4 regions of the Weizmannia sp. FSL W8-0676 genome follow, and region 1 is predicted to be linked to each of the others. Evidence: riboswitches for the same ligand, from Rfam matches in the RefSeq annotation. Region 1 holds a riboswitch; each other region holds the start of a gene.

Evidence for each region. Region 1 has a riboswitch for S-adenosylmethionine ahead of NST20_RS15775 (methionine ABC transporter ATP-binding protein). Riboswitches for the same ligand answer to the same signal wherever they lie in the genome.
Region 2: another riboswitch for S-adenosylmethionine. It lies ahead of NST20_RS13470 (sulfite exporter TauE/SafE family protein); the one in region 1 lies ahead of NST20_RS15775 (methionine ABC transporter ATP-binding protein).
Region 3: another riboswitch for S-adenosylmethionine. It lies ahead of NST20_RS07300 (assimilatory sulfite reductase (NADPH) flavoprotein subunit); the one in region 1 lies ahead of NST20_RS15775 (methionine ABC transporter ATP-binding protein).
Region 4: another riboswitch for S-adenosylmethionine. It lies ahead of NST20_RS01490 (phosphoadenylyl-sulfate reductase); the one in region 1 lies ahead of NST20_RS15775 (methionine ABC transporter ATP-binding protein).

The regions. Positions count from the first base shown of each region.
Region 1 covers NZ_CP151954.1:3,212,123-3,219,384, forward strand. Annotated here, with positions in the region: gene NST20_RS15765 (MetQ/NlpA family ABC transporter substrate-binding protein) at 1-185, opposite strand, end outside; gene NST20_RS15770 (methionine ABC transporter permease) at 245-907, opposite strand; gene NST20_RS15775 (methionine ABC transporter ATP-binding protein) at 897-1,937, opposite strand; SAM riboswitch class I at 2,010-2,118, opposite strand; gene NST20_RS15780 (ABC transporter ATP-binding protein) at 2,200-2,979, opposite strand; gene NST20_RS15785 (hypothetical protein) at 3,042-3,614, opposite strand; gene NST20_RS15790 (ParM/StbA family protein) at 3,626-4,804, opposite strand; gene NST20_RS15795 (MATE family efflux transporter) at 5,224-6,573, shown strand; gene NST20_RS15800 (glycosyltransferase family 8 protein) at 6,768-7,262, shown strand, end outside.
Region 2 covers NZ_CP151954.1:2,721,908-2,729,169, forward strand. Annotated here, with positions in the region: gene nfsA (oxygen-insensitive NADPH nitroreductase) at 42-785, shown strand; gene NST20_RS13465 (amino acid permease) at 1,028-2,362, shown strand; SAM riboswitch class I at 2,674-2,781, shown strand; gene NST20_RS13470 (sulfite exporter TauE/SafE family protein) at 2,936-3,826, shown strand; gene NST20_RS13475 (purine/pyrimidine permease) at 4,309-5,604, shown strand; gene NST20_RS13480 (ATP-dependent helicase) at 5,812-7,262, opposite strand, start outside.
Region 3 covers NZ_CP151954.1:1,503,273-1,510,534, forward strand. Annotated here, with positions in the region: gene NST20_RS07280 (ABC transporter substrate-binding protein) at 1-396, shown strand, start outside; gene NST20_RS07285 (VOC family protein) at 719-1,117, opposite strand; partial or broken gene NST20_RS07290 (phosphosulfolactate synthase) at 1,101-1,884, opposite strand; gene NST20_RS07295 (2-phosphosulfolactate phosphatase) at 1,877-2,572, opposite strand; SAM riboswitch class I at 2,746-2,846, shown strand; gene NST20_RS07300 (assimilatory sulfite reductase (NADPH) flavoprotein subunit) at 2,967-4,823, shown strand; gene cysI (assimilatory sulfite reductase (NADPH) hemoprotein subunit) at 4,841-6,553, shown strand; gene NST20_RS07310 (hypothetical protein) at 6,751-7,262, shown strand, end outside.
Region 4 covers NZ_CP151954.1:288,772-296,033, reverse strand. Annotated here, with positions in the region: gene NST20_RS01520 (glycerol dehydrogenase) at 1-824, shown strand, start outside; gene NST20_RS01515 (hypothetical protein) at 995-1,177, opposite strand; gene NST20_RS01510 (YbaK/EbsC family protein) at 1,239-1,769, opposite strand; gene NST20_RS01505 (NAD(P)-binding protein) at 1,907-2,533, opposite strand; gene NST20_RS01500 (sirohydrochlorin chelatase) at 2,850-3,590, opposite strand; gene cobA (uroporphyrinogen-III C-methyltransferase) at 3,597-4,355, opposite strand; gene NST20_RS01490 (phosphoadenylyl-sulfate reductase) at 4,483-5,208, opposite strand; SAM riboswitch class I at 5,300-5,404, opposite strand; gene NST20_RS01485 (hypothetical protein) at 5,506-5,685, opposite strand; gene NST20_RS01480 (TIGR04104 family putative zinc finger protein) at 5,715-6,020, opposite strand; gene NST20_RS01475 (glycosyl hydrolase family 28-related protein) at 6,191-7,262, shown strand, end outside.

The sequences.
Region 1 (7,262 bases):
CGGACAATCTTGATATTGATATTTTTCTTTTTCGCAAGTTTCTGGATTAAATTCCATGTCGGCACTTCAGAAGTGGTTGTCCCGACTTTGATTGTCTTTGTGCTTGTGCTGCCCGAATTGTTTTTGGCCCCGCATCCTGCCAAAACCAGGATGAGCCCCAATAATAGAATCGCAAATTTTTTCATCGCTCTAAGTCCCCCTGCACTTAATTTTTTATAAAAAGATGTAACCCTTTTTTTCGAGATTACTTTCTCCGAATTTTTTTGGAGAGAAAGTTGCCCAATGTCTGGACAAGCTGGGTGAAAATGACCAGCGTGATAACGGTAACGATCATGACGCCTGTCTGAAACTGGTTGTAGCCGTACGTGATCGCCAAATCCCCGATCCCACCGGCACCGACCGCGCCCGCCATCGCGGAAGCCCCGATCAGCCCGATGGTGGCAATCGTTAAATTGAGCACCATGGACGCCTTTGCCTCCGGAAGCAAAAACCGCCAAATAATCTGCCAGTTCGTCGCCCCCATTGACTGCGCAAGTTCGATTGTCCCTTTGTCGACTTCAAGCAGTGAACTTTCAATGAGCCGCCCGATGTAAAAAGCAGTGTACAAAACGAGCGGCACAATCGCTGCCGTTGTTCCGATCGCTGTCCCGACAACCCAGCGCGTAAACGGAATGATCGCGACAACGAGAATAATAAACGGGATCGACCGGAAAATATTGATAATCACATTTAAAATATTAAAAATCCATTTGTTTTCCCAAATGCCGTTTTCCCGGGTAATAACGAGGATCACGCCGACCGGAACGCCGATGATGATGGAAATGATTAATGATACAGCCACCATATACAGCGTCTGGCCCATTGCCGTGAAAAATTGCGGCCAAAACCATGACCAATCAAATGCCATTTTTCTCCACCTCCCGAATGATGGCTTCGTGATCGTTAATGTACTGAATGGCCCGCTTCATTTCTTCCGGGTCGCCTTTCAATTCGACAAGCAGGTTGCCGAAAGGAATGCCTTGAAGTTCGGTGATCATGCCATGAAGCACATTCAGGTCGATTGAAAAATGTTTTGCCGTATTGGATAACAGCGGCATATTGGTGGAAGCTCCTTTAAATAGGATCCGGTAAATGCCGTGCGGATTGTCTTTGCTGCTTTCATCGATCAGTTTTTGCACCGACGGCGGAATCGAATCATTCAGCACGGTTTTCACAAAGCTTCTTGCAATTTGCGTTTTCGGTTCTGTGAAAAGGTCGAGCACCGGGCCCTGCTCTACAATTTTTCCGCCGTCCAGTACCGCCACTTTATCACAAATGTCACGAATGACGTTCATTTCATGGGTGATCATCAGGATCGTGATGCCCAGCTCATCCCGGACTTTCCGCAAGAGGTCGAGCACGGCTTCGGTCGTATTCGGGTCAAGGGCCGATGTTGCCTCGTCACAAAGCAGGATGTCGGGATCCGTCGCCAGGGCCCTTGCAATCCCGACCCTTTGTTTCTGGCCGCCTGACAACTGGCCAGGATAGTGGTGCATTCTGTCTTCCAGCCCGACAAAAGACAATAACTCTGCGACTTTTGCCTTAATCTCTTCCTTCGGCCGGTGTTCCAGCACAAGCGGCATGGCCACATTTTGAAAAATCGTCTTAGACTGGAGCAGATTGAACTGCTGGAAAATCATGCCGATTTTTTTCCGCTCTTTGCGCAGCTCTTTCGGCGGCAGGCGCACAAGGTCGACCCCGTTAACGAGCACTTTCCCGGAAGTCGGCCGTTCGAGCAGATTTACGCACCGGATCAGCGTGCTTTTCCCGGCGCCGCTGTAGCCGACCACCCCGAAAATTTCCCCTTTTTCAACACGCAGATTGATGCCTTTTAACGCTTCAACCTTTTTGTCCTTCCCTTTGCCGTATACTTTATGAATATCTTCTAATACCAGCATGTTGAAATCTCCTTCTGTTCCTTTTAGCAAAAAAAAACCCGCTTTCATTCGAAAGAGGTTTGCCGGTCAAGTGACTTATCTCTCAGAATGAACCATTCTGCAGGAATTAGCACCTTTCAAAAAAAGATTTGAAGGTTGCTGGACGTCATCGGGCCTGTCCCTCAGTCTCTCTGGATAAGTTATTCATTTGTTATATTTAAATATTAGTGGACGGCTCGGGATTTGTCAATTCATTATTTTATATTTTTTTGTTTTCCAATCATCAGACAACTTGAAACAAAGCCCGGTTTCCGCGCCACTCCACCTGAATTTCATGCTCAAAAAAGCGGGAAAGCACTTGTTTTTCAATCATCTCGGACGTGCGGCCCTGCCGGAAAACTTCCCCGTTCCTGATCAGCAATGTCTTTTGGAAAGCGGGGGAAATTTCTTCCGGATGGTGCGTCACATATACAAGCGCCGGGCCGTTCTCATCTTTTGCCAGCTCTTCCACACTTTCCAGCAAAATTTCCCGGGCAAATAAATCCAGCCCGTTGCAAGGCTCGTCCAAAATTAAGATGCGCGGTTCCGCCATTAACGCGCGCGCGATTAAAAGCTTCTGCCGCTCTCCTTGCGAACAATGTCCATAAGCACGGCCATAAAGGGCGGCACAATGCAATTGTTCCATCAAGCGCAAGGCTTTTTCTTCGTCTTCTGCATCCACCGCTTCATACAGCCCGATCGATGCATATTTGCCGCTGATGACCACATCGCGTGCAAGCTGGGTGCGCGGTATCCTTTCCTGGATGGAGGAGCTGACCCAGCCGATTGATTTCCGCAGTTCCGGCAGGCTTGTTTTTCCGAACGCTTTGCCGAGCACCTTGATGCTGCCCTTTGTCGGCCAGATATACCCGTTGATCATATTGAGCAAAGTGGTTTTGCCGGAACCGTTTAAGCCGAGGACAGCCCAGTGCTCCCCTTTTTTGACCGTCCAGTGAATGTCCGAGAGCAGTTTTTTGCCATCGCGCACCAGGCTCACACCAGCAACTTCGATTATATTTTCCATCTGTTCCATCCCCTTACATTTCGTACAAGTTTTCAGGCGCACAGGGGTTCACCCTGCGCCCTTCATTTATTCATGCTGGCGAGAAAATCCCCGAGCAGGTCTTCCGCATCTTCTTCTTTTTCCGGCGCTTCCGCTTCAGGGGGTGCCGGTTCGGCGGCGGCAGTTCTCCAGTCGAACGCATCAAGATCATCCGAACCGGGCGGCTCACCACCGGATTGAACCGGTTCCGGGTCTGCTTCTCCACTGGTTTGCGGCAATTCGTCTTCCTGTAAAAAAAGCGTATCATCCATAGAAACAGGTTGTTTCGAGAGGGCAGCAAAAAGCGAAGTCGCCCGGAGCGGATCCTGAATCAGCTCGTAAACAATGCTGCCGAGCATTGCTTCCGAATGTTCGTGCTTCAGCCAGTCATGCTGCACTTTTGTCAGTTTGCGCGGCAGCGGAATTGTAATCGTTTCTTTGTCTTTTACGAGCGACTGGTTCACGCCCTGTATCACATACCCGGCTATTTTGGCGGAGAAGTTCCGTTTCTCTTTTTCTTTTAACTTTGACAACTCTTTTAAAATATGATCGGGCGTATCCTGGGGGATCCGGAACGCAATCGTCTGGCCCCGCTTCATCCCGCTTTGATTTTCCATATTTTTTCACCTTATTTGGATTCGACCGGTTTCTTTCCTTTGTCTTCCGGTTTATTGTTTTTCCTCACATAATCCGAAATTAATTTGTAGTAAGCATTGGCCATCATCCAGATGCTCTCTTTTTCATCTTCAAAGAAATCGATATTGTAGCCATCAAGGCTGTTGTTCAACGTTTTTAAGTAATCTTTTAGGACAACAGAACCGCCGCCGACAAAATAGCAAATCTCTGTTTGCGAGTTTTTCTGCCAAACGTTCCGGAGCAGACGGTATTGTTTCTTCGCAAGGTCAAACAGGATGCGGTCTGTAATGTCGTGCACGCTTGTCCGGCTGCCTTTCACCATAATATGGTTGCGGTCATGCTTTTTCGTGATAATATCGACCACATCGCGGCGGCTGTCCAGTTCGACCCCGTATTTGACGCGGATTTCTTCACGGATCTGTTCAAGCGCTTCTGATACGCCGAGATTAAAGCCCTGCGCCCGGTCATCATCGACTGTCCTGTTTTTGATCACGGCGATATCCGTTGAGAGGCCGCCGATATCCTGGATCAAAATGCGTTTATCAATCAAATCGCGGTTAATGATGTTTAAATCGTTATCCATGACGAGATTGATAAAAGCGGCAAAGCCTTCCGGATACACTTTGATTTCGTCAAATTTCAGGTTGACTTTCAATCCCTGGTATTTCGGCGTGACAAGAAATTCCACCTGGTGGACGGATCCAAGCAACTGCGACCGGTAGCCCGCATCTTTCCCCTCTTTTACTTCGCGGAGCGGCAGGCCTGTCCCAAGTGTGTAATTGGCATCAATCACATTCTGGTTGCGAGTAAAAACTTTGGCGTTTTCTTCCCTTACTGCGTCAAGCGCAAGGCTTGTAAAAAGCAGGACGAGGGTCTGGTCCTCTTCCGATTTGCTGCTCCCAGGGTCCAGTTCGGTTGCATTATCACTTTTGGTTGCGAGCTCCCCGACACGGTAAATCACGTTATTTTCCTTTAAAGCAGGGGAGTGGACTTTTACATGGATGCCTTCAAGCGGATCTTTGCTGTCCAGTTCCTCAATGCCGATTACCGGCCGGTCTTCTATATCCCGCGCGATGACGTTCGGGATATTGAGCTCATACTCCATTTTTCCAAAAATGCCTTTTAAAGAATCATTGCCTACATCGACTGCGGCAATCCGCGTCTTTCCCATTCATTTTTCCTCCCTGTATCGCTTTCTTTGGCTTACTCTAAGAATATCTGAGTCTATAAAAATAATCAATACTCTGAACTTTTTTAACGAAAATGTAAACTTGTTTGCGGCTTGTAAACTTTTGAAAAATGTTGCCATAAAGCCATGTTTACAGCTTTGCAAACAAGTTTGCATTTTTGTATACAAGTGTTTGCGCTTGTGTAAACATGTAAACAGATTTGAAAACATGCAAACAAATACGCAAATAGGAGCAATATCCGCTCCTCCATAAAAAATTCACGGGTTTTTCCAAAATTCCAATTGACAGTGCGGCAATAAAGGCTACAATGTTTCATAGTATTGAAGAATGAACATCCACCAGGCCTGGCAACAAAACCGGTATAAAAGGCTGGGGGTATCATATAAAAGGGGGGAAATTGTTGACAACACAACAGCAATATTACAAAGACCAGACCCTGTTTCAGATTTCTTGGCCGCTCTTTATTGAGCTTTCTTTGCATATGGGGATCGGGATCATCGCAACCCTTATGCTCGGCCACTACGCCGATGATGCGGCTGCCGGGGTGGGCGTGGCCAACCAGCTGTTGAATATGTTTATTCTCATTTTTAATGTCACATCCGTCGGCGCAATTATCCTGATCGGGCAGAATCTTGGCGCCGGGAAAATGAAAGAGGCGCGCCAGGTCGCCCATTCCGCTTTCGGGCTGAATTTTTGGTTCGGCCTTGCCGTTGGGCTTTTTGTTTTTCTGTTTGGGCAACTGCTCCTCGGGTTTTTCGACATTCACGGAAGGGTTTATCAATACGCGCTGACATTTGTCAAAATTTGCGGGGCTTCCCTGTTTCTCGAGTCCATCTCCCTTGCTTTAAGCGCAGTGCTGAGGAGCCACGGTTATACAAAAGAGTCGATGCTTGTCACCGTTATAATGGATTTAATCAGCATCTTCGGGAACATTTTGGCCATTACGGGCATTTTCGGGCTCCCGGTTACAGGCGTCATCGGGGTATCGTGGGCCATTGTGGTTGCCCGCGTTTTTGCGGTATCGGCGCTTCTTTTCCTTGTCTACCGCAGGCTCACATTGAAAATGGGCATCCGTGATATCATTTCTATAAAGAAAGAAGATATCCGTGCATTGCTTGAGATCGGAATTCCCTCGGCCGGCGAAAATTTTTCCTACCAGTTTTCCCAGCTGGTGATTACCGGGTTTATCGCCGTACTCGGGGAAGCATCCCTGGCTGCGCGCGTTTATTTAAATAATATTTCGATGATCTGTTATCTGTTTACCCTTGCCATTGCATCCGGCACCCAGCTGCTTGTCGCCCGGTATGTCGGTGCGAAAACGTATGAACGCGCCCTGAAGCGCGGGATGAAAACTTTAAAGATTGCAATGATGGCTTCTTTTTTTACTTCGCTTGTGATTGCGCTCATCGGCTCGCCTGTTTTGCACGTGTTTACGAAAAGCGAAGACATTCTCGCCGTCAGCATCCCGATTCTTTGGGCCATTGTTTTTACAGAACCGGGGCGGGCCATGAATATCGTGCTGATGAGTTCCCTGAAATCAGCAGGCGATGTCCGCTTCCCGGTCATGATTGGCATTTTTTCCATGTGGGTATTTGCAGCCGGTTTAAGCTATGTCCTTGGGGTGCATTTCGGGCTTGGGCTGCTCGGCATTTGGATTGCCCAGGGCATTGACGAATGGTTCCGGGGCATCTTTGCCACCCGGCGCTGGCTTTCAAAGCCTTGGGAAAGACTGTCGCTTCTCAGAGCCTGACCATTTTAATGGCAGGCTTTTTTTCTGTGGAAACGCCGGAGGGTGCAATGTTTTCTCACCTATAAGGGCACGAGCGGGCAGTGATGATTGTACGATGAAAAAGGCCCGTACCCGGAACCCAAAAGGATTGTTAGCAGAAAAAGAAACCTGTATCATGGAAGTAGTTGAAACTACAGCCAAAAGGTGGAAAAGCCATGAATATCCTTGTTACGTTAAATGAAAATTACCTCCCTCCCCTGAAAGTGTTAATAAACTCTCTTGTCCAAAACAATCCTGAAGAAGCGTTTTCGATCTACCTGCTACATTCCACCATTTCTGAAGAAAAACTTTCCGGGCTGCATCACTATATTGAAGAGAAAGGGCACCATTTTTTCCCGGTGCGGATTCCGCCGGATCTGTTTAAAGATGCGCCGGTCCTCAGGCATTACACTTCAGAAATGTACTACCGGCTTACTGCCCACTTGTTTTTGCCGGCGCATCTTGACAGGATTCTTTATCTCGATCCCGATATCGTCTGTATCAACCCCGCCGCCGCATTTTATTACTCAGATTTTGAAGGGCATTTTTTTATTGCATCCGAACATGAGCACTCGGCAAAAAAGACCCGCCTGATCAATAAACTGCGCCTACGGACCCCGAATGCAAAAGGGTATTTTAACACCGGCGTCCTCCTTATGAATTTGGAATTG
Region 2 (7,262 bases), 490 kb from region 1:
TGAACATACAATGGACTCACCAAAGACAGGAGTGTAAAAGAATGAACACAGTCATTGAAACGATTCTCAATCACCGGTCGATCCGCCATTATGAAGACCGGCCCCTATCTGATGAACAAATCCGCCTGATTGTGGAATCCGCGCAGGCAGCCGCCACTTCTCATTTCGTCCAGGCTTATACGATTCTCGGCATTCAAGATCCCGGACGGAAGCAAAGATTAGCAGAACTGACCGGGAACCGCCATGTCGGAACATGCGGCCATCTGCTCATTTTCTGTGCCGATCTCCATAAACATGCACTTGCGGCGGAAATGGAAGGCGTAGATGCGCAAGATACACTTGAGACAACGGAAAAATTTATGGTCGCGCTCATCGACACGGCACTGGCCGCGCAAAACGCCGCGCTCGCTGCGGAATCGATGGGGCTTGGCATTTGTTATGTCGGAGGCTTGCGCAACCGGCTGCCGGAAGTGGCCGAACTTTTGAAAATCCCGCAATATGTCCTTCCGCTATTTGCAATGACAATCGGCTATCCGGCCGATCCGTCTGCGAAAAAACCGCGCATGGCGGCTGAGCATGTTTATTTTGAAGATGAATACCCGGCTGATGAACGTCTTTTGCGCGATCTGAAGGAATACAATGAAACGGTATCGCAATATTATACAAAACGCACAGACGGAAAAAGGAACGATACCTGGACAGGCCAAATGGCACAATTTTTTAAAGAACCATCGCGCGTTTTCATGAAGGAATTTGTAGAACGCCAAGGGTTTGATAAAAAGTAGAGGGAGCTGGCGCGTATTTTCCTCTGCCCGTCCCGGGGCACAAACTTAAACAGAACGGCGAGATACTACAATGAATGGTGTCCCGCTGTTTTTACATTTTACTTTGGTGAAATATGGATGCATCTGCCATCCGGCGATTCCATTTTTTTGTATATCAATATTTCCTTTTTTCTGCTAAAATAGAATAAATGCTTTAGCACTGAAAAGCGTTTATCTAAAAAAGAAAAGTGAGATTGATAGAAATGGAAAAAAACCAACATCATTTGCAAAAAGGCTTGTCACCAAGGCATGTCCAGTTCATCGCATTGGCCGGGATGATCGGAACCGGCATTTTTAAAGGCAGCTCCGATACCGTCAGCCTTGCCGGCCCGAGTGTTGCCGTTTCTTACCTGATCGGCGGCGCGCTTTTATTCATTGTCATGTCAGCGCTGGGGGAAATGGCGCTTGTCCACCCCGGCCTCAACGTCCAAAATCTGATCCACAAAGCGTTCGGCAGCCGGGTTTCTTTCATTATTGGCTGGCTGTACTGGATCAACTGGGTCATTGTTACAGTCGTGGAACTGCTTGCAGCCGGGAGCTTCCTGCAATTCTGGGTTCCCCACGCGCCATTGTGGCTGCTCAGTTTGCTCTGCGCCGCTTTCATAGTCGGCATCAATTTAACTGAAGTGAAGTACTACGGCGAATTTGAATTTTGGATTGCCGGCATTAAAATCATCACATTGATCGTTTTTATCCTGCTTGGCGCGCTGATTTTATTCGGTTTATTCCCCGGGACATCTTCCATGCTGTCCAACTATACAGCGCACGGCGGGTTTTTCCCGAACGGGCTTCACGGTACGTTCAGCGCTTTTCTGATCGTGATGTTTTCATACGGCGGCGCGGAACTGATCGGCGTTACCGTTTCGGAAACGAAAGACAGCGAAAAAGTGCTGCCGCGTGTCATTAAACAGACCGTTGTCCGCGTCATGCTTTTTTATATTTTGCCCATCCTGATCATTTGCGGCATTATCCCGTGGAACCAGGTTTCTTCCGTGGAAAGCCCGTTTGTGCAGGTGTTCAGCCGCACCGGGATCCCCGCTGCCGCCCATGTGATGAATTTTGTGCTCTTGACGGCCGTTCTTTCTGCCGCCAATTCCGGCATTTATGCCACTTCGCGCACACTGTTCAACATGGCGCAATCCGGAGAAGCGCCGCGCGCCTTTTTAAAAATTTCCCGGAAAGGCGTCCCGCTCACCAGTATTTTGCTGACCTCACTGTTTATTTTAGCCGGCGTGATTCTGGCCTATCTTACGCCGGATGAGGTCATCAGCTATTTGATGACCATCCCGGGATTTACCGTCGTCCTTGTCTGGATCGCCATCTGTGCAGCCGAACTGCGGCTCCGAAAGTCGTATGAAAAATTGCCTTCCTTCCGTGTAAAAGGGTACCCTTTCATGGTCTGGATTGCACTGCTTGCACTGGCAGGCATTTTCCTGTCTTTTTTGCTGGGCGGCGGCAACCCGATTGGTACAAGCATCTGCCTCGCTATTTTAATCGTGCTGGTCGTCCTGTCACTGAAAATCAAAGCAAAGGAATAGGCTTGTGTTGATAAAACCGGTTCCTTTGGACGGGAAGGGGACAGGCACGGGTGGATAGCGCGTATCAAACTGCCAGAATGGGCGGGACCGCTAACCCGGTTGGACTATTGAATAGAAGCAGCCATAATGCCCCCGCGCATCCTAAAACAAGCTTTTTAACACCAATCCGGCGTAAAGAAAAAACTCCCGACACAGCGTAATCTGATGGGGAGTTTTTTCTTTATCCCCCCATTCGTATAAATCCTATAAAAAAACTTGCAATAATTATATTGACTTCCATTTATTTTCTGATAAAATTTTAAACAACAAATCACTTATCAAGAGCGACGGAGGGATCTGGCCCAATGAAGTCCGGCAACCTGCAGCGAGCAGCAAGGTGCCAATTCCAGCAAAATGGGTACCATTTTGAAAGATAAGCGCTTATCCTTTACTCGCTGTCTTTCCGTAAAATGGCGGAAAGATTTTTAATTTCTGCAAGGCCGGCCGTTTGACCCAGGATAGACCCTGATGCGTATAATCCCTCTACATCAGGATGAATCAAATTTATGGATGAAGAAAGCGGGGAACATGAACATGCAAAAATTAATTGTCTTAGCACTTGTCGGCCTTGCCGCACAATTGGTGGATGGATCTCTCGGAATGGGTTACGGGGTGACTTCTACCTCACTCCTCTTGGCTTTCGGAATTGCGCCGGCTGTCGCATCAGCTTCTGTGCATTTGGCGGAGGTTTTTACAACGGCGGCTTCCGGGGTCTCTCATATGAAATTTGGGAATGTCGATAAAGGGATCATTTGGAAACTGGTTGTACCCGGGGCTGTCGGCGCCTTTCTCGGGGCAACCGTTCTCAGCCATCTTCCTGCAAGCACATTAAAACCGTACATTTCTATTTTTCTGATCGCCCTTGGCCTCTATATTCTTATCCGGTTTCTGATCAACGCGCGCGGGGCGTTGAAAGTTAAAAAGAAGACCGGGTCAAACGTATTTTTCATCCCGCTCGGCTTTGTCGCAGGATTTTTTGATGCAACGGGGGGCGGCGGCTGGGGCCCTATCGCCACACCGGCTTTGCTGTCCAGAAATGACATCGAACCGCGGAAAGTGATCGGCTCGGTAGATACAAGTGAATTTGCCGTATCCCTGGCGTCAAGCATCGGTTTCCTTTTATCCCTCGGCGCTATGCAGATTAACTGGATCTGGACGATCGCCCTCATGCTTGGCGGCCTGATCGCCGCACCGATTGCAGCCTATCTGGTTAAAATTTTGCCGGCTCATTTGCTGGCTGTCATTGTCAGCGGCATGATTGTGTTCAGCAACGTGCAAACTTTATTAAAAATGGCCGGCGCCGGAAGCGGGTGGTACGGCGTTACCTATACAGCCATTGTGGCAATATGGGCAATCCTCATTTTCTATACAATCAGAAAACACAAGCGGGCAGTTGCCAGCGCCAGCGTAAGCGTCGCAGAATAAGGAACATGTTCGGGCAAGGGATCCATTGCCCAAATTGTTTTTTTAAAGCCGTTTTTGACAATAAACGGGCTGAGGCGTTTCTATGCGAACGAACAACGCCATTTTTGCTTCCTTTATGCAGATGCCCTCTATGTGAAGGAAAGCGGCCCCGTTTTTCCACCTAAACCAGCCATTCCTTAACCAGGCACCGGCAAAAATGATCCATCACCAATTTTTCAATACCGCACGCCTAAGTGAAGGCAGGCCGCAAACTTCTTTTAGCGGCAAATGCACAGAGGCGCGTTTTGTGATTTTTTTGTGGGCCAAAACATGGCTTACCCGCGCCCGTCCGGTTTGCAGCCCCTGTTTATGCCGCCGTCCGCCATGCCCGCTTTCCCTCCCCCGTTCGCGAAATGGTTTATGTTTAAAATGTAAAATCTGTTTTGCTATAATTATATTTACTGGTATTTTCCATTTTTTTGAACGGAAAGAACGGTGTGCCTATGAAAACATTTATTTCGTCGCTGCAATGGATGGCATTTATGATCGCCGGGTCGATCGCGGCCCCGATTGCCATTGCGGATGCTTTCCATTTCAGTGCGGGCGAGACTGCCCTGTTTGTGCAGCGGACGCTTTTTGTGCTCGGGATCGGCGGCCTTTTGCAAGGAATTTTCGGCCACAGAATGCCCATCAATGAAGGGCCGGCCGGACTGTGGTGGAGCGTGTTTGCCATTTATGCAGGGCTTGTCGGCAGCTTGTACACTTCAAGTATTGAATCTCTGCAATATTTGGCAGGCGCGCTAATGGTAACCGGCATCTTTTTCTTTCTGCTCGCTTTTACCGGCCTTGTGGACCAATTAAATAAACTGTTTACGCCGGTTGTGACATTTATTTATTTGCTGCTGCTCGTGCTGCAGTTGAGCGGCTCTTTTATGAAAGGGATGCTCGGCATTTCGGGGGCCCATCAGGAAGTCCGGCCGCTTGTTGCCGTTTTGAGCCTTGTCACAGTATTGCTTACATTCTATTTTGGCCATGTAAAGAAACCGTGGGTCAAGCAATATTCGATCATGCTCGGCTTGATTTGCGGCTGGATTTTGTTCGCGCTTTTCGGCGAAGCACCGGCCATTACATTTGGGAAAAGCTGGTTCTCTCTTCCCGCCGTATTTGATTTTGGAAAACCGCGTTTTGATTCCGGCGCCGTCACAACCGGTGTATTCATCGGGCTTTTATTAACTGCGAATATGATTACGTCTGTGCGCGTCATGGGAAATGTGACGGGAGTCCGGCAAGAGCGGGTGCGGAGCAGTCTGTTCATATCTGGCATCAACCAGCTGCTTGCCGGCATCTTTTCCGCTGTCGGCGCAGTGCCGATTGCAGCAGCGGCAGGCTATGTTGCACAAACCGGCATAAAAGTGCTGAAACCATTTTTGTACGGCGCTTGTTTCGTTTCCATTATTGCGCTGCTGCCGCCGCTCGTGCATATCATGTCCGCGATTCCCGCGCCGGTCGGCTATGCCGTTACCTTTGTAGTCTTCACACAGTTGGTCGGCCTTGCCTTAAATGACCTTGAAAAAAGCCCGGACAAAGAGATTGCCCATACAACAGCGGGCATCTCCTTCCTGGTCGGAATCGGCGCGATGTTTTTGCCGGCTCATGCAACTGAACATTTGCCAATGGTGGTGGCAACTTTTTTAAACAACGGCTTAATTCTTGGTTCTGTGGTCGGCATTTTAACAGAACAGCTGCTGATTTGGAGGAAAAAAAGAAAAATGCAGGAAAACAGCATCCGCGAGCAGTAATGCCAAACAGCAGGGAATGCTCTGCTCCCATTTGCACGGGGTCCCGTGTCACCAACCGGATGCAGGCTTTGCTGCAATCATCAAAATGGCCTGCATCCCTTGCCTTACATACAGCCGCGAGCCCTTTGCGGCGGTCAGGGGTGCAAAAATGCCGGGAGATTCCCGGCATTTTTTATATCCGCTTCAGTTTTCCTTCTTCACACACGATTACCGACCGGCTTCCTCAAGCAGCCCCATTTCGATGCAGGTCGGGATAGACAGTTTCACCGTCCGTTTTTCGAACCGGATGGCCATGGTGTCGCCGTTGATCTCTATAATTTCACCATGGCCAAACACACGGTGCCGGATTTTTTTGCCGGCAACAAAAGCGGAGGCATCCTTCATTGCATTCGGGTTATACGGTATGGAGACCGTCTTTTTGCCGATTCGGGCAACTGCCATGTCCGGCTTTGTTTTTGCCGCCTTTTCAACATTGTTGACAATTTCCTTCACCGCTGCAACAAACGGCGAGTCCATTGTCCGGGTTCCGTCCCGTTTTTCATAGCTGACCATTTCCAGCGACTTTTTCGCGCGCGTCATGGCCACATAAAAAAGACGGACCGATTCTTCCATCAGTAACTCATCTTCTTTTTCATCGTCACCCGGAATGATCCCATTCACCAGGTCAATCATATATACTTTTTCAAACTCCAAGCCTTTAGAGCTGTGAAACGTCGAAAGCGTCACAGCATTCCGGCCTTTGTTCCCTTTCGCCGTTTTTAAAATTTGCGCCAAATGCTGAAGACGCGCGGCAAATTCCTCCATGGTGGAAAGCGTGTCCGCGATTTCTTCGAGTGTGTTTAAAATGCCAATCAGGGGATCCTTTCGAAATCCTAATCTTTTGCACATGTTTTCGAGCGCTTTTTCATAGCCGAGCCTGCCGCGAATAACATGAATCGCATCCAGCGGCGGCATGCCCCGCATTTCCCGGAGCGTCTCCTTTACTTCACGCACTTTTTGGACCTGGTAGTCCTTCAAATGTGCGTATTGGATTAAATTGTCAAAAACAGATTGGTTATTATGGATCCCCTTTACCGCTTCCATCTGCTGTTTCGTAATATAACCGTCCAGTTTCGAATGGACCTGCGCGAGGATATCCGCCCGTTTATCGGTAAACGTGAGCCGCATCACATTCAAAATATCCTGGACGACCCAGTGGGAGAAAAAGCGGTTGTCGGTATCTTTGAGATAAAACGGAATCCCTTCCCGGTCAAATTCGTTGATCAGGGCAATCGAAGACATATTGTTGCGGTACAGCACGGCAATTTCCGAGAAATTTTCGGATGCGGCAATGTTTTGGGCCAAATATTTTGCCTGGTATTTATAATCCGGCAGGCGCACAAACCGGATCGGCCCGGCAGGCGGGTTTTCCGTGAACATGTTTTTATCATAGCGGTGCTTGTTGCGCTTGATAAACAGGTTGGCAGCCGTGACAACCTCTTGAGATGACCGGTAATTTTGTTCCATAAATAAAATTTTCGCATCCGGATACACTTTATTAAAATTTAGCAAGTAGGACGGCTCCGCACCCCGCCAGCTGTATATTGACTGATCATCATCGGCGACAACGCACAAATTGCGATGCCGGCGCACAAGCTTTTCAACAATGGCATGCTGTA
Region 3 (7,262 bases), 1.6 Mb from region 1:
GGCGTACCCGTTAGAGCATTCAATCCGGCAAAATACGGTGTTCCGGATTATGCCGAACTCGTTTTCATCGCAAACGAAAATAAGCTGAAACAGCAGCCAGACATTTTTAAAAAATTTCTTGCTGCCGCCGAAAAAGGCCAGCAATATGTCAAAAAACATCCGGAAAAGGCGCTTGCCATTTTGTTAAAACATGAAGATGCCTCTTCACCGCTGGATAAAAATGTGGAAACGAAGAGCCTGCACATTTTGCTGCCGCTGATGAGCGAAAAAAATAAAACGATTGCCGATCAGGACCTGAAAAAATGGCAAGACGTTTCGGATTGGCTGTACCAGACAAAGATCACAAAAACACATGTCAATGCCGCAAAAGCTTTTGTCCATTTAGAAAATAAATAAGGAGCATTCTGGAAGCCAAATCGCTTTGGCTTCCGCCAGCATGGGATCACAAAACCGGGTGGCGGAACATGCAGAGTATGTTATTCGCTTCAAGCGCTGCATGTTCCTGCGGGAAGCCGCAAAAAAACCGCAGCTGTATGCCTGCGGTTTGCATGTTAAGCCTAAAAAGGGCCTCCGGGGCTTTGCCATCCTGCTGAACATAACGATCAAACGTCTCGGGCCAGGAAAAAACGCTTATCGCCTGGCCCAAATGGCAAAGCATGCGATGCGGCTCTTTCCGGAAAAAGCCGCATCGCATGCTTTGAGCAATGAATGGGACTGGTTAATACACCATGCTTTCATCGTGGTAATATTTAAATTCGAGCAAGTTGTTGGAGGGATCTTGGAGGAAAAATGTCCAATGTTCCTCTTGCCTGCCCCCAAACCGGACCATTTTCTCCTGGAAAAATGCCAAGCGGTTTTTCTTTGCGGATTGGAGGGTTTCCTCAAATGCTGCTTTATCCAAAAAAGTAATGCCGAAATGGCGGGGATACATTTTCGGGTTGGGGTCTATTTTTTCAGGGCTCAGATGGCAGACAACCTGGTCCCCGAAAAAATTGAAAGTGACCCGGTCATCATACCGGCGCGCCACCTTACAGCCTAATTTCTGATAGAAATCGGCTGTTTCATCAAGATCTTTGCACGGGATCGCCAAATGAAAAATTTTATCCGTTTTTCTCATGGGAATCTCCTCCAATAAAAAAAGTATCTGATCGCAAACCGAGCCTTAATGTTTCAAGCGCAAGGGCATCCGAAAAAGGGATGTTGGCCAGATTGGCATCCGGGCCGAGCTGTTGGATAAAAAAGCCTGGAGCTGCTTGTTGGGCGCTTCGAAAATGAAAGCATCGCGGGAATCCCGGAGTCCAGGATGGCCGCAAACATCTCCTCCCGTATTTCCCCGTCCCCGTTGCAAATGCCGCTCGTGCCGCTTTCCCTTGCCTCTGTCATCACTTTATATGCGCCTGCTTCTAAATCTTGACTAATCGATTCCAGCCATAACGCCGGCGTGTCGGCTATTGATTTGGCAGTATCTTTTGAGCCAACTTCACTTAACACTTTAAACTCCTTTGAAAATTCCGCAATATAATGGCACTTTTCCGGATTGGACAGCGGCAGGGTGCCATTTGAGATTTCAACATATTCGCATGCAAACCGCCGGCAGTATTGAACGTACCGATCCGTCTTTCCCTGGCTGGCAAACTTTTCAAATAAAGTGCCGCCGAAAAAGAAGGCAATGCCGTTTTGCCTCAGGTGATCTATTTTTTCTTCCAAATGGCGCGAAACCACCGATGTTCCCCAGCCGAATTTGACGAAATCAATATAAGGGGCTGCACTGTTCATGGTATCTTTAAAAAAGTTCAGCGGAATGCCATTGTCAATTAAGATGGTGATTCCGCAATCCCGCGGTTTCTCATTGCGTAAAGGCAGTGTCAAACCATGGTCATTCATCTTCAACCCTCACGATCGTTGGAAATTCTCCTGTTGGATCAATTTTCATAACAAACCCGCAGTCTGTTTCGTTGCTGCAAAATTCCAGGTCAGCCGGGTTAAATGCAGGCTGGCCGGGATCAAGAAATTTCTTTGCAACACTGGCATTTACAATCTCCTTGATCACTGATTCCGGCTTTATCGTGCCGGAGCCGGTAAGGATGCTTTCCATGTATAATGCGCATGCCAGGTCATCTTCCCCCGTCGGATGGGAAGCGATAATATTGATGCGGGCGTTGTCTTTGCCTTTCCATTTGCGCAGGACCCATTTTGCCGTCATTTTTGCATTCGAAAAGCCGGTAACATAGACTTCCTTTGCACAAAGGGCGCGGAAGGCTGCTTTTACCCCGTTTGTGGATGTTTGCACCAACGTTTTGCCGGCTAACGGCTGTTTGGCGATGGCGGCCGGTGAATGGCCCAAATCAAATCCCGGTATCGGAAGGCCGTTCCTTTCGCCCGTGAGCAAGACATGCGGGTATTTGTCTTTGATACAAAAAGCCGCTTCTTTTGAGTCTGCCAGCCATATCTCTTTTACGCCGCCCAAAAAGGCATGGTGGGCAACCGTAAACGCGCGGATCACATCGATCACAATATTGGCATCCCCGGCTTCCGGCGTGATCTCATTCCCCTGGTAAATGCGGATGTTCATCCATTCCCCCCTCATTCTGTGCAAAAAATACATAAAGTATATTGGAGGGACGCTTGATGCGGAATTTGCCACCCTTTTCTTTTTTTATCGCCCCCGTCTGTTCAAAAAAGAATTGACTGCCACCGCATTTGATTGTATAATGTTTTCAATGATTTCTAAATAATGATTCGTGCTTCTTATCCAGAGAGGTGGAGGGAAAGGCCCTTTGAAGCCTCGGCAACAGGTTGAAAAACACTGTGCCAATTCCTGCAGACAATCGTCTGAAAGATAAGAGAAGTTGACCATTGTGCGCCGGCTCTTCTTATCTTTGTAAGGAGAGCTTTTTTCGAAGGTGCTTCTCATGGAAAGAAGCGGATTAAAATCCAAGTAAACTTCTATGTCTATTTGGATTAGGATGTCATACATAAATAAACAAATGAAAAGTGCATGCAAACATTGCGAGGTGGAAGATTTGCCGTTAAGTGTACAAAACAGCCCGTTTAGTAAAGAACAGGCGGAAAAGTTAAATGAACTGCTGCAAATGTTAACGGATCAGCAAAAATTATGGCTGAGCGGATATTTAACCTATCCGTTTGCCGAACAAGGAACGAATCCCCCGGGAAGTACAGCTGTTGCCGAAAAGCCGGTACAGACGGCAACCAAAACGGTTACGCTGCTGTTTGGTTCCGAGACAGGCAATGCCCAGGCGCTTGCCGAAGCATTCGCCGCCAGATTAAAAGAAATGCAGTTTGCCGTATCTTTTTCGGCACTCGATGCGGCCAAGCCGAAAGATTTAAAAAATGCAGGGTATCTGCTCATCATTACAAGCACACAAGGGGAAGGGGACCCGCCCGACAACGCATTGTCTTTCTATGAGCTGATCCACAGCAGAAAAGCCCCAAAACTGGACGGGGTCCAATTTTCCGTTTTGGCGCTTGGGGACCAGACATATGAGTTTTTTTGCAAGGTCGGAAAAGAGATCGACAAGAGGCTGGAAGAGTTGGGCGGGGAACGGCTCTATCCGCGAGTGGATTGCGATGTGGATTATGAAGAAGACGCCCAGGAATGGTTTGAAGGGGTTACAGGCGTGCTCCAGTCATCTGCCTTGCCGCCTTCAACCGCTGCCGATGCCACCCGGCCTGCAAACACCGATTATTCCAAATCCAACCCGTTCCAGGCGGAAGTGCTGGAAAATATCAATTTGAACTGGGAAGGGTCCAATAAAGAAACGCACCATATCGAATTATCCCTTGAAGGTTCCGGTTTTACATTTGAACCGGGGGACAGCATCGGGATTTACCCGGAAAATGACCCGGAACTCGTGGAACGGCTGATCGAAAAGCTCGGCTGGGATCCAAAAGAACCGGTTCCGATCAATAAAAAAGGGGAAGTACTGCCGGCCAGGGAAGCATTGCTCAGACATTATGAAATTACGAGATTAACAAAACCACTGCTTCAGCAGGCAGCCGTGCTTTTCGGAAACAAAGGGCTTACGGCTTTGCTTGAAAATGAAGCGGAGGCAAAGGCATACCTTGAAGGACGGGGCCTGATCGATCTTGTCGAGGAATATCCGCCGGAAAAAGTGGAAGTGCAAGCTTTTGTACAAATGCTCCGGAAAATGCCGCCGCGGCTTTATTCGATCGCAAGCAGTTGGAAAGCGAACCCCGATGAAGTCCATCTTGTCATTGCACTGGACTGCTATACAGCAAACGGAAGGGTGCGCGAAGGAGTTTGCTCCGGGCAAGTCGCAGGCAGGATAAAACCGGGAGACAAGCTGCCGGTTTATGTCCACCGCAATCCGAATTTCAAACTTCCGGCTGACCCGGATGTGCCGGTGATCATGATCGGGCCGGGAACAGGCGTGGCGCCGTTCCGTTCTTTCCTGGAAGAAAGGGAAGCGGAAGGGATCACCGGCCGAACATGGCTGTTTTACGGGGACCAGCATTTTGCGACGGATTTTCTGTATCAGCTTGACTGGCAAAACTGGCTGAAAAATGGCGTGCTCGAACGGATGGATGTGGCTTTTTCGCGCGACCAGGCAGAAAAAATATACGTCCAGCACCGGATGCTTGAAAAAAGCAAAGATTTTTATGCATGGCTTGAAAAAGGCGCCTGTGTGTATGTGTGCGGTGATGAGAAGCACATGGCCCGCGACGTCCAGGAAACGTTGCTTCAAATTCTTGAAACAGAAGGCAATATGGCGAGGGAAGAGGCAGAGGATTATTTACAGGAAATGCGACGGGCAAAACGATACCAGCGTGATGTGTATTAACAGAGAGGGGCAGGAAGATGGCTGATAAAAAACTTGATCCGCTTGAAACGATAAAAGAAAAAAGCCGATTTTTAAGAGGAACGATTGCGGAAGGACTCAAAGATCCGCTGACCGGTGCGATATCCGAGGACGATAATAAACTGTTGAAATTTCATGGCAGCTACCAGCAGGACGACCGGGATATCCGCAACGAGCGGCGCAAAAAGAAACTGGAGCCGGCTTACCAGTTTATGGTGCGTGTCCGCATTCCGGGCGGCGTTGCGACCCCGGAACAGTGGCTTGTGATGGATGAACTGGCGCAAAAATACGGGAACGGAACGCTGCGTATGACGACCCGGCAGACATTCCAGATGCATGGCATTTTAAAATGGAATTTAAAGCAGGCCATCCGCGAAATGAACGATGCGCTCATGACGACGCTTGCCGCGTGCGGGGATGTGAACCGGAATGTGATGTGCAACCCGAACCCGTACCAGTCGGATGTGCATGCCGAGGTGTATGAATGGGCGAAAAAAACGAGCGACCACTTGTTGCCGCGGACTTCCGCGTATCATGAAATTTGGCTGGAAGATGAAAAAATCATTGATACAAAAGAGCAGGAAGATTCCGAACCGCTGTACGGCCCGAAGTATTTGCCGCGGAAGTTTAAAATCGGGTTTGCTGTGCCGCCTTCCAATGATGTCGATATTTTTTCACAGGATTTAGGGTTTATCGCCATTTTGAATGAAGGGAAGCTTGAAGGGTTTAATGTCGCGGTTGGCGGCGGGATGGGCATGACCCACGGCGATCCGAAAACATATCCGCAGCTTGCCCGGCTCATCGGTTTTTGCACGCCGAACCAGGTGATTGAAGTGGCGGAAAAAGTGGTGTCGATCCAGCGCGACTACGGCAACCGCGCGAACCGGAAAAATGCGCGTTTCAAGTACACCATTGACGCGCGGGGGCTTGAATGGATCAAGGCGGAACTGAATGAACGGCTCGGCTGGGATCTCGGGGAGGCCCGCCCGTTCCATTTTGACCATAACGGCGACCGTTACGGCTGGATCAAAGGCGATGGCAAATGGCATTTGACGTTATTTGTCCAAAGCGGCAGGATCAAAGATTTTGACGGCTATCCTTTGATGACCGGGCTGCGCGAAATTGCAAAAATCCATCAGGGCGAGTTCCGCCTGACCCCGAATCAGAATGTTATTATTTCCAATGTCACCGACGAAATGAAAGGAAAGATCGGCGAGCTGGTTGAAAAATACCATCTGACGGACGGCAAGCATGCTTCCGCCCTCAGAAGAAACTCGATGTCCTGTGTCGCATTCCCGACTTGCGGCCTTGCGATGGCGGAAGCAGAACGGTACTTGCCGGAACTGCTCGGAAAAATCGAGGAGATTTTGGACGAAGCGGGGCTGCGCGAAGAAGAAATCGTCATCCGGATGTCGGGCTGCCCGAACGGATGTTCAAGGCCGGCGCTTGCGGAAATGGCTTTTATCGGAAAGGGCCCCGGAAAATACAATTTGTATTTGGGTGGCAGCTTCACCGGCGACAGGCTTGCTTGCCTTTATAAGGAAAATATCGGGGAAGAAGAGATCCTCGCTTCCCTGCGCCCGATTCTTTTGCAATATGCAAAAGAACGGCAGGAAGGCGAACATTTCGGGGATTTCGTCATCCGCGCCGGAATTGTAGAAGCGATCCGTGACGGACGTGATTTTCATAAACCGGCAGCGGTGAATAAATAATTTTACAAACTGTGCCTAGAAGGATTTTATTCTCCGGGCACAGTTTTTTGTTTCTTTACAAAAGCTTCCAATTGGGACATACTGTTTAGCAGAATACCTCATAAAGGATGGTTGCCATGCTGGGAAAAAATTTAAAAACATATATCGAAAACCAAAAGGATACTATAATAATATTATGTAAACAAGAAATAGCGTATTTGGAGCGCTATAAGGATTTTTTCAAAGATGCTGTCAGGGAAAAAGAAATTGTTGAAAAAGAGGGTACCGCCCGTTTTGCCGATGCATCTATTGAACGGTGCAGCAAGGAAACCGATGAGACGCTTGCAGTGGAAACGGCGGTGTTTTTAAATGAACCTGTCCTCTATTTGAAAAAGCATAGGAAAGAATATGTTTACATCGCGTCACACTGGTTTGGCATCATCGGCGTCGACGGGATTGCCCTTGAGCTGGATGATGTCTTCGGCCATTACAATTGCATGCTCGGGCTCAAAGTGCAGAAGAAATACGGGCCGGCGATTCAAACGGGGTTGTCTGAACTGCTCGAAGGAGACGGGAAAGGGGAAATCGTTTTTGATGGCAATGAAGGCATCTGGGATGTGAACTTTCCGTTGAACGATGTGCCCGGTTTCAAGGAAGAAATGCCGCTCATGGAAGCTTTCGTAAAAATTTACGAAGTGCTGTTTGCCCTCCAGGAAAAACTTGAAAAAAT
Region 4 (7,262 bases), 400 kb from region 1:
TCGGCGGCGGAAAAACGCTTGATACCGCAAAAGCAACCGCTTATTATGAAAAACTTCCGGTTGTCATTTTTCCGACGATTGCCTCCACTGACGCACCGTGCACGGCCCTTGCCGTTCTTTACAAAGAAGACGGCGCTTTTGACCGTTACTTGTTCCTGCCGAGCAATCCGGATGTCGTGCTCGCAGACACGGAAATTTTAGCTGCAGCACCGGTCCGCTTTTTCGCCGCCGGGATCGGGGACGCGCTTGCCACTTATTTTGAAGCGCGCGCCTGCTACGCGGCAAACGGCGACAACCTTGTTTTAATGAAGCCATCCCTCACCGGCCTGGCCATTGCCCGCACTTGCTACGAAACGATTCTCGAAAACGGCGTAAAAGCAGTGGAAGCCGTGAAAAACAAAGTGCCAACCCGTGCAGTGCAGGATACCATTGAAGCGACCATCTATTTGAGCGGTGTCGGGGCGGAATCCGGCGGCCTTGCCGCAGCACACGCCATCCATAACGGCATGACCGCTGTCCCTGCCCTCCATCGTGCACAGCACGGCGAAAAAGTGACATTCGGCCTGCTCGCACAGCTCGTTCTTGAAAACGCGCCAAAAGAAGAGTTTGAAACGGTAATCCGCTTTATCAAAGCAGTTGGCCTGCCGCTGACACTGAAGGACCTCGGCGTTGAAGAATTTGTGGAAGCCGAATGGCGGAAAGTGGCGGAAGATGCCTGTGCCGAGGATGACACAATGGGCAACGAACCATTCCCGGTTACGCCTGATGATGTGTACAATGCCATTGTTGCCGCTAACGCCATTGCTGAAAAATACCATGACTAAATCAAAGCAGCTTATATGAACCCATAAAAACGGCGGGAAAACACGATTGTGTCTCCCGTCGTTTTTATTTATCACCGGCTGCTTTCATTCTGCTGTCGGAGCCGTTTTAAAAGCGGCATGGCGGCCAGGTGCTTGTTCCTTTTCAATCCTTTGATGGCGCGCACGGGCTTCTATCCCGAAACATCGAGATGGCTGGTTTTCATTCCTTTTCTATCCTGAAAAAATGCGATACTGATTTTCATTCCTTTACTGGTGCAGCGTTTATCCGGCGTGGCGGCAATCTGATCGCCCGCTTTTTCAAGTATGCCCGTGTTTTCGGGCAATTGCCAGCAGCCATGATGGATTTGCTTCATTTTCCGGCGCGTACCCGGGACCCCTTTCCGTCTCAAAGGCAAGTCTGAAGCGGCAAGCAGATTATTGCGGATCCGTTAAGGCGCCGGTCCCGGCTGCATGCTGGTAATCTTCCGCCGGTTCCCATCCTTTGCAGACATCCACCCATTTTTCGGCCTTCCCGTATGTATACAATTCTTCGCAGGTCAGTTCAATTGCCGAGTTGCCGCTCCCGCATGCCGGAAATACAGTCGTGAACCGTTTGAGTGAGACGTCCATATAGACCGGCAAATCTTTTTTCAAACCGAACGGGCAGACGCCGCCGACAGCATGGCCGGTATGCTCGAGCGTTTCTTCTGGTGACAGCATCCGCGCTTTCCCGCCGAATGTTTGCCGGAATTTTTTATTGTCGATTTTCGCATCTCCCGCAGTGACAACAAGAAGGGCTTCTTCCCCACCGGTACCCCTGAACGCAAGCGTTTTTGCAATCCGTTCCGGTTCCATGTGCAGCGCCTCAGCTGCAAGTTCAACCGTCGCGCCTGATGACGGCAGGACGAGCACCTCTTCTTCCCGGTCCCACTGCTTAAAATAAGCTTTGACATCTTCCAATGACATATGGCGACACTCCTTTTTGTGAAAATTTTAACCCTATTGTAACGGAAGCCATTCCGGGTTGCAAACGGGCTTGCCAAGTTTTTCGCCGGGCACACCGGCTGATTTCCCAAAGATGCGCGCTAATCTTCATTCGTTTTTCAGCGGGCAGTCCCTTGCATGCGGCTGCGAAAGAAAGACAAGGCTTCCTGCTGTTTTTCAGGCTTGCGGTATGCTTCTCCAAGCAGCTTTTCCAGCCACTCGCTTTTTTCCGATGCAGAAAACTGCGGCTGCTTCAGAAGCTGGCGGCACTCGTATAAAAAATCCACATATTGGGCGTAGTTCGTATCATAATGCCCGGATAATTCATTTACAATGCGGGAAGCCAGTTTCGGGCTTGCCCCGGCTGTAGAGACACTGATGGAAAGCCTGCCCTTTTGGAAAAACGCCGGAAAAGCAAGGTTGCCGCTTCCCGCACGGCCGGCATCGTTCACGAGGGCTTGGGCCGGGGCATGGGCAACAATCCGGCTGTTTGTCTCCGGATCATTTGTCGCTGCAACAACCACATCGGCCCCCCGGATGTCTTCCGTTTCGAATGTTTTCTGTTTCCAAATGAACGCGTGTTGTTGCGCCAAAACCTGCAATTCATCGTTCAGGTGCGGGCTTACGACTGTAACGCATGCCCCCGCTTCCTGCAAGAGCCGGAATCTGCGTGCCGCCACTTTTCCGCCGCCGATGACCACAGCCTGCTTCCCGTCTAAATTGACCATAACCGGTACCCAAGCCATTCCTGATCTCCTTTCCAGTTTATCCGGTGCAGAAACGCCTCGTACTTCCTGCCATTTTCGTGAATGTGCCCGTACGCTCCCTTTCCAGCGTTTCCTGGGGAGCCGGAACCGGGCAAGTGCCGGCATGCGCAATGGAGCGCCGGACCGCGGGCATCTTTCAGGCTGATCGGGCCCAAAAAAGTGCCGGTACGCACATTGAAACACCGCACCCAGGCATTTTTTAAACTGCATCTCCCCCAAATAAGGGAGGGGTTCACAATAGAAAACGCCGCAGGCTTCCCCCAGGCTTTCCGGGGGCAAAAAAGGTCCCGGAATCTCAAATAAAAGCCTCTGCACCCAACGCTTCCTTTGCCCGGGCGGCCAATGCGTCCGCCATATCTGGGTGACAGCCGAGATACCGTGCCAGCCGGATATCATATCCTTCCCGCTGCAGCATGCCCACTTTCTTTTCCAGCGACCGGACGAGCACGCCGGTGAACCAAAGATATGGGGCCACAACCACCGGGCGCCCGGCCACGGCCAGCTCCTTCAGCGCCTCATCAAAACGGGGCTCAAGAACCGCCAAATAAGCCGTTTTGATCTGTTCTGCCCCCAGTTGCACGCGCAGCCCGTCCGCAATTTTTGCAAAATCGCACAGTGTTTCCGGATTACGGCTGCCGCGTCCGACCAGCAGAATCCAGGCACCCGGAGGCATGCCGGTTTCCAAAATATTTTCCGCCAGGATTCCGGTGATCCGGTCCCCGACGCCGAGCGGGCGGCCGTACGTAAACACAATATGCGGATAACGTCGTTTCGCTTCCCGGATCGCACGCGGGATATCCTCATAATAATGCCCGGCACTCAGCAGCAATACCGGCACAACGGCGATACGCCCTGCGCCGCCCCGGACAAGCGCATCAATCCCTGCTGCAATATCCGGTTCCGCAATTTCCAGATAACAAATTTCCTGGAGATCCGCATCCACCTGTGCCATCGCTTGCCGGATTGCCGCTGTTGCTTCCCGGGCGGTTTCGGGCACACGGCTGCCGTGGCTGACATATAAAACACCTTGTTTCATACCCGTTCACCCGGTACAGGCCGGAGCAGCGGAAAGCTGTTCAAACCATTTCAACTCATCGCGCAGTTTTACCACTTCTCCGATGATCAAAAGCGATGGGTTGCGCAACCCGTCCGCCTTTTCACTTAAATTTCCAAGCGTGCCGACCGCGGTTTCCTGTTTTTCCGTCGTGCCCCAGCGGATAAGTGCAGCCGGCATGTCCGGCGATTTGCCGTGCTTTATCAGTTGCGCACAGATGAGCGGCAGATTTTTCACGCCCATATAAATGCAAAGTGTATCAATTCCCGCATATTTGGACCAGTATGCATCAAGGTCTTCGCCTTTTTTCGTGACGCCCGCGATAAAAGCAACGGATGTACTGAGCCCGCGGTGGGTGAGCGGAATGCCGGCATAGGCGGGCACGGCGGAACCGGCCGTAATCCCCGGAACGATTTCAAACGGAATATGCTTTTGCACCAGTACTTCCGCCTCCTCCCCGCCTCTGCCGAATATAAACGGATCGCCGCCTTTTAAACGGACAACAGTTTTGCCTTGGTTGGCAAACTTCACAAGCAGGTGGTTGATCGTATCCTGCGACATCGTATGGGCGTCCGGCTTTTTCCCGCAGTAGACGAGTTCCGCATCCGGCCTTGCTTCTTTTAACAGATCCGGATTCACCAGGCGGTCATATAAAATGACATCCGCTTCCCGGATCATGCGCAATCCTTTCACTGTGATCAGTTCCGGATCGCCGGGCCCTGCCCCGACTAAATATACTTTTCTCATTTCTTCACCTGCTTTAAACTTAATCGGATAACTGGTTGGTTTGGTTTATGCGCCCACTTCTCCCGGAGTGGCTGTAGCAGCGGCTTAGAAGGGATGGCCGTTTTTGCCGCAGCACCACCGGGCAGCCTTATTTTTTCTGAACCGTATGCAGCCCGCATTCGGTTTTATGAAAGCCCGCCCATCTTCCTGCTCTTGAGTCGCTGTTTCCGACAGCACGTGTGCACGGGAAACAGCCGATGCTCGGATATCCCTGGTCATGCAATTCGTTATACGGAAGATGATGGGACTTGATATAGTTCCAAACGTCATCCCATGTCCAATGAATCAGCGGGCAAATTTTAATCGAATGGAACCTTTCATCTTTATTGACAAAATTCGTTTTCGCCCTCGTCGGCGATTGCTCCCGCCGCAAGCCGGATATCCAGGCCGCCGCTCCCTGCAGCGTTTCTTCAAGCGGCTTGATTTTCCGGATATAGCAGCATTGGTCCGGATCCCTTTTCCAAAGGGCAGATCCGTATTGCGCCGCCTGTTCATCAAGCGTAAGCGACGGTTTTTTCATTTGGATATTTAAAGCCGGATATTTCTTTTTTACTTTTTCAATCAATTCGTAAGTCTGCGGAAAGTGCAGGTCCGTATCCAAAAATACGATATCCGCATCTTCTCTGACTTTCGAAATGAGATCAATCAGCACCATTCCTTCTGCGCCGAAGCTGCACGCATATACCACTGATTTACCGTACGTGCCATATGCCCACTGCAAAATTTCCAATGCGCCCTTTGTTTCATCTTCCGGCACGAACACTGCAAACGGATCCGACGTAAACTGTTCATATGTGAGCCGCGTTTGCTCCACTCTATTCCCTTCTTTCTTATTCGATTACTAAGGATTAAACGACAAAAATCTTCTTACCCTGAAGTAAGAAGATATCCATTCCCGGGAAATCTTCTTATCTTTCAGGCCACCACCTGCAGGAATTGGCACAGTACCCGTTTTCGGACCTGCTGCCGAGGCTTCACAGGGCCCTTCCCTCCACCTCTCTTGATAAGAAAATAACAACATATAAGCTTGAAGTTTATTGTATACCTTCTTATGCTATTCGTCAACGAAAAATTCTGATAAAGAAAATAAGGCCCATTTTCACGAAAAGTGTTACATGTAGTTTTGGGCCACCTTTTTCTTTCTCATTTGATGAAATGGTTTCCAATCTTTACTTGCATGTGTTTTTTTCAAATCTTGCTCTGTACCAAATCGGTTCATCAATTCACCTTTAAACTTGCGGCGTACCGGCTCAGCTCCGCGTTTCATCATCACCTGGATTTTTGAAGCCATTTAAAAGGGCGACAACTATTCGTTCCCTTTTACCATAGAAGCCTTTCTTTATGATCAAACGAATAAACATAAGGCATCATAAGAATCAAACAAGCCCAAATAATGATGATTAGTGTTATGAATGCAATTTTTGGAATGCCCAATATCATTAGTCCAAATGAGATGAAAAAGCAAAGCAGGGAAAAATATCCAACTTTATTTCGAAACTTCAAACTTGGATATAACTTGGCTTTACAATTTGGACATTCTATGGTTTGGTCAAACTTCCATAATCTCTTAAAGATATAAATCCACTTAAATGGATGGTTACAATCAGAACATTTTGGCAGGCTCATTGACTTCCACCTTCCTTTTCTTCGATTTTAACATAAAATTCAATCTTTTTTATGCCAACAACAATGATTTAGAAAAGAGTCTTCCTTTTTCAGTGCGTTTTCCAACCTGCGGGGGTATACTACATATATCCAATGACAGAGACTGAATGAAGGCAAAGCGGGGTGAAAAAATGATTCATTTGGATAAGCATCATGACCCCCGGACAAACGGCATGCTGCTGCGCCAGCTTTCACGCAGGGCAGTCCAGCCGGGTACCCTAATCCAGGAAAATGAAGCGCTTTTTCAAAAATACTGCCAGCCGGAATTTCACAAACCGTTTTCCCTTTCACGGCTGCTGCTGAACCGGAGATATCCGGTTGAACCGTATAAAACCCTTGCAGATCAGAACGGCCTTGTCTACCCGGAATGGAAAACGATATTGGATCAAGAATACAGCCGGCTGCTGTCTGTGGCATCCCGTACAGTCAATGTGGCAGATTTCGGGGCTGCCGGCGATGGAAAAACCGACTGCACAGCGGCATTCCAAAAAGCACTGGGAAACGGCCGCGTGAAAGTGATCGTACCGGAAGGCGTTTATCTTGTAAAGGGGCTTAAGCTGCCTTCATGGACATGCCTTTGCGGCAGCGGAAAAGGCGTAACAGTCATCAAACTCCATCCGCATGCGCCGAAAAAAACGCGTCTTATCCAAAACGCCCATTTCCACCGCGGCAATCACCATATATCGGTGGAAGGGCTCTCGCTGGACTGGAATGTCGAAAGGCTCGGAAATGAGGAAAGAACGGCAGCAGGAAATAACCGTTCAAGCTGTCTGACTTTTGCGCACGTCACGTTCGGCTGGGTGAAAAATGTGGAGGCGGCGGGGGCCGGCCTGCATGGTTTTGATGTATCGTCTGCCCGGTATCATTATTTGGGCGACGGCTTTCTCGCCCCGGGAAGGAGCCGCTATATCTGGCTGGACGGGCTCACGGCAAGCGGATTCGGTGATGACGGCATTACCACCCACCATAGCGACTATTGCTTTATCTCAAATTCTTTCTGTTACAACCCGAGTGGAAAGGCCCACAAAAAAGGGTTTTCCAACTCCAATGGCATTGAGATTGATGACGGGTCGCGCCATGTCTGGCTTTACAATAATGCTTCAAGCGGCTGTTTCGGAGGTGTCGAAATCAAAGCCCACCACAATGCTTCGGCTGCTTCTCATGTCCACCTTTACGGCCATCTTTCTGTCCGCGACAACCGTT